DNA from 2 places in the Caulobacter sp. ALps2 genome. Region 2 is predicted to be linked to the other one. Evidence: riboswitches for the same ligand, from Rfam matches in the RefSeq annotation. Region 2 holds a riboswitch; the other holds the start of a gene.
The links. A riboswitch is a leader RNA that binds a small molecule or an ion and turns the genes downstream of it on or off. The one in region 2 is predicted to bind glycine.
Positions count from the first base shown of each region.

Region 1 (2,197 bases), 1.0 Mb from region 2:
CCGGCTGGTCGAGGCCAAGCGCCGCGATCCGGCTCAGCCGGGTGTCGAGGGCCTGTTGGACAAGGCCCTGGCCTTCGCCGCCTTCGACGGCAAGGCCACCGGTCGCCAGGCCGAACTCGCCCGCCGCGTCCGCCAACGGATGGTGGTCAGCCTGGCCGACGCCCTGGCCGACAAGAGCCTGTCGCCGACCGCCGCCGCCGTGATCCGCGCGCGCCTGGCCGACTGGGGCAAGGGGCTTAAAGCCGTCACGACCGGCGACGCCGCCGACCGCGCCCAGGCTCGCGCCTTGGCGGGGATCGTCACGGATGAAAGCGGCGGTCGTCTGGCGGCTCTGGTCGAGGACGGCAAGGCCAAGGTCGTCACCCCGCCCGGTCCGCCGATCGGCGAAACCGATTGGTTCGGGGATCTGTCCCTTTAGGCTGGTAGGCTCCGCTTGACTCCGCCTCGCCCCTCCCGCATTGACCCCGACGACCCCAGCGGGAGACATCGGGATTCGCTCCCGAGGCCGAAGGCGCAACCGCCCCGGAAACGCTCAGGCAAAAGGACCGCTCGGGTTTAGAAACGCTGGAAAGTAGTCTCCCGAAAGGGCGGCTCGCCGAAGGAGCAAGGCCGACCCCAAACAGCAGAGGGGGAAGGCCGGAATCTCTCAGGTCCAAGGGACAGCGGGGGCGCGACCAACCGGCGGACGCCGGTCGTCTCGCCGACCCCGCTAGGAGCCTGCCCAGTGTCTGATCAAGACCTCAAGAAGACCCCCTTGTTCGACGCCCACGTGGCGCTCGGCGCCCGCATGGTGCCGTTCGCCGGCTATTCGATGCCGGTGCAGTACAAGGACGGGGTGCTGAAGGAGCACCTGTGGACCCGCGAGCACGCCGGTTTGTTCGACGTCTCGCACATGGGCCAGGCCCGGATCCGCGGTCAGAACCCGGCCAAGAGCTTCGAGAAGGTGGTCTCGGCCGACTACCAGGGCCTGAAGGCCGGCAAGCAGCGTTATGGCGTGCTGCTGAACGCCGACGGCGGCATCATCGACGACCTGATGACCGCGCGTCCCGACGACGACGGCCTGTTCGTGGTGGTCAACGGCGCCTGCAAGGACAACGATTACAAGATCATCGCCGACGCCCTGGCGGGTGAAGCGACGGTGACCCGCCTGGAAGACCGCGCGCTGCTGGCGCTGCAAGGTCCGGAAGCCGCCGCCGTGCTGGCCGCTCATGCGCCGGAAGCCGCCGGCATGGTGTTCATGGACACGCTCGCCCTGACCGCCTTCGGCGTCGACGCGATCATCTCGCGCTCGGGCTATACGGGCGAAGACGGCTACGAGATCTCGGTCCCGGCCGACGCCGCCGAGCGCGTGTGGAACACCCTGCTGGCTGACGAGCGCGTCAAGCCGATCGGCCTGGGCGCCCGCGACAGCCTGCGCCTGGAGGCCGGCCTGCCGCTGTACGGCCACGACCTGGACGAGACCGTCTCGCCGATCGAAGGCGGGCTGAACTTCGCCGTCGGCAAGTCGCGCCGCGAGGCTGGCGACTATCTGGGCGCGGCCCGGATCGCCAAGGAACTGGCCGGCGAGCTGTCGCGCGTCCGCGTCAATCTCAAGGTGCTGGAAGGCGCTCCGGCCCGCGAAGGCGCCGAGATCGCCGACGAAGCGGGCAATGTCATCGGCAAGGTGACCAGCGGCGGCTTCGCGCCCAGCCTGGGCTTCCCCATCGCCATCGGTTTCGCGCCGCCGGCCTATGCGGCGATCGGGACCCAGTTGAAAGTCATCGTGCGAGGCAAGCAGGCGGCCGCCGAAGTGGTGGCGAGCCCGTTCGTTCCGAACCGTTACGTCCGCAAACTCTAATCAAGGGCCGACAAGAGATGCGTTTCACCAAAGATCATGAATGGGTCGTCGTCCAAGGCGACGTCGCCACCGTCGGCATCACCGCCTACGCCGCCGAGCAACTGGGCGACGTGGTGTTCGTCGAGGTTCCGGAAGCCGGCAAGACCGTGAAGCAGGGCGAGAACCTGGCGGTCGTCGAGAGCGTCAAGGCCGCCTCGGACGTCTACGCCCCGGTGTCGGGCGAGGTTGTCGAAGGCAATGCCGAGCTGGGCGACGCACCGGAAACCGTCAACGCCCTGCCGGAAAGCGGCGGCTGGTTCGCCAAGATCAAGCTGAGCAGCCCGGCCGAGGTCGACGCCCTGATGGACCGCGACGCGTACG
Region 1 is NZ_CM178743.1:1,132,254-1,134,450, reverse strand. It holds gene ACW173_RS05200 (zinc-dependent metalloprotease) at 1-418, shown strand, start outside; glycine riboswitch at 468-558, shown strand; gene gcvT (glycine cleavage system aminomethyltransferase GcvT) at 725-1,837, shown strand; gene gcvH (glycine cleavage system protein GcvH) at 1,855-2,197, shown strand, end outside.
Region 1: linked by a shared signal. The riboswitch ahead of gcvT (glycine cleavage system aminomethyltransferase GcvT) and the one ahead of ACW173_RS00525 (TonB-dependent receptor domain-containing protein) in region 2 are both predicted to bind glycine.

Region 2 (2,197 bases):
GTCCAGGGCGATCGTGCCCTGGGTCGAGACGCGTTCGAAGTCGATGGTCGGATAGGCCTCGGTGTTGAAGCGACCCATCGTGAACGAGGTCTGGCCAGCGGCGGCCAGAGCGCTCTTCACCGCGGTCGGCAGGAAGGCGTTGTCCGACCGGATCGTCAGGTTGCCGCGGTTGTGGTCGCCGAACCAGATGTAGTTGTTCCACATCCGCGAGCGGCGCAGCTCGGCGGTCATCTTGACCTTGTCGGTCAGGTCGTAGGTGACGCTAGCCATGGTGGCGTAGCGCTTCTGTGGCGTGACGAGGGGCGAGAGGTCATCGTTGGACGGGCCTTCGCCGCCGATCGAGTTGGTGCCTTGCACGGTGCCGTAGTCGAAGGCGCGCAGGGTGCCGTCCGGATTGAAGGTCTGGCCACGCAGGACGCCCGAGGTGATCAGGCCGCCCGGAGCCGCGTTCGAGAAGCCGACGTCGGGGGCCAGAACGAAGCGGCCCGCGCCGTTCGAGATGGTGGCCCAGCGGCCGATGTTCGGACGGCTGCTCTTGGGGATTACGCCGTCGTTGTCGAGATATTCGCCGCCGATGACGAAGTGGCCGCGGCCGTTGGCGAAGGTCGTGCCGGCCGCGCCTTCGACGCGGATCTGCTTGGCGTCGTCAAACGACGACTCGCCGCCTTCGATGCCGAACTTGAAGCCGGTGAAGTTGCGGTCGATGGAGAGGTTGACGACGCCGGCGACGGCGCCCGAACCCCAAGCGGCCGAGGCGCCGCCGGTCACGACGTCCACGCCCTTCAGCATCACGCTGGGGATCATGTTCAGGTCGTTCTCGCCCGAGAAGCGACGGCCATCCAGCAGCACCAGGGTGCGGTTGATGCCCAGGCCGCGCAGGTCGACCGGGGCGTTGCCCGCGCCGGTGTTGGTGCCGGTGGTCTGGGGCGAGGTGGTGGCGCGGAACTGCGGCAGGTCGTTCAGGGCGGCGGCCACGTTCGGACGGGCGCCGACGGCCAGGTCCTGGGCGGTGACGCGCACGGTCGGGGTCGGGGCTTCGAAGCCGGCGCGGTCGATCCGCGAGCCGGTGACGATGATCTCCGCGACGCTGGTGTCTTCCGCGGGCGCGGTCTGGGCGAAGGCGGCGGTGTGCAGCATGAGCGCGGCGGGCGCGATGCTGCAGCCCAGCAGCAGGTTACGGCGAGTTTGGCGTGAAAGTGTCAAACGAGATCCCCTCGGTGTTTGCAGTCGACAACGCCCGCCCCGTGCGCCGCACGATGCGACGCGCCCGGGTTCGTCAGGCGGTTTCCTCTGCCCCCGCTGTCCTTGGGCCTGAGAGATTCAGGCGCATGCGCGCCCTTGCTCCTTCGGCGAGGCCGCTCCATTTTGGAGCGGTCCTGCTTTCCAGCGTCCTTGTGCTCTGCGGTCCCTGTTGCCTGAGCGTTTCCGGGGCGGTTGCGCCTTCGGCGTCGGGGCCTGACCCGATCTCTTCCGCGAGAGCCAGACCAATACGAACCCTTCGCCACAGCGCGTCAAAGCGTCGAAAATCGGTATAAAATTCCCCTAACGGCCACGGCCGGGACGCGTATTTCCTCGAATTCACCGCACGGTGAGAGGCGTGCCCGCACGATGTCCGGCTCATCACGCTGCGTGACAGGTCGGTGACAGCTTGGCGCTCTGCCCGCGGTTCCTCGAAAACCACGCCGAAGCGTCGCCGCGTCGCCGGAAGGTCAAAAAATACGCAGAAATTGCACGGATATGCGCCAGATATCAGCGCGCCCGGGCCGCGTGTCGCCAGCGCGCCAGAAGTTCCGCCCGCCGCCCCTGGTCGAAATTGGCCAGCAAGGCCGGCCCGACCCTCACGGGGCGACCGCCCGGCGGCGGCGGGGCGCCCAACCCCGGACGGATCGGCGTCAGCCGGACTTCGAGCAGGCGGCGCTGTCCGGCTTCCGACATCAGATAGTCCAGGAACACCCTCGCCGCGCCGGGGTGACGCGCCACGCGGGTGATGAAGGCCACCCTGGAGATCGAGAGGTGGTAGTCCTCCGGAACGACGTAGCCGATGTCGGGACCGTGGTTGCGCACATACCAGTCAGCGTAGGACCCGTTCATGTCGAAGGCCAGCAGGTGCTCGCCGGACGCCACGCGATCCAGCATCGGCTTGCCGGGCACATAGGTTCGCGCGCCCGTCGCGGCCATCGCGTCGTAAAGCGCCCAG
Region 2 is NZ_CM178743.1:122,155-124,351, reverse strand. It holds gene ACW173_RS00525 (TonB-dependent receptor domain-containing protein) at 1-1,203, opposite strand, end outside; glycine riboswitch at 1,298-1,389, opposite strand; glycine riboswitch at 1,393-1,483, opposite strand; gene ACW173_RS00520 (ABC transporter substrate-binding protein) at 1,750-2,197, opposite strand, start outside.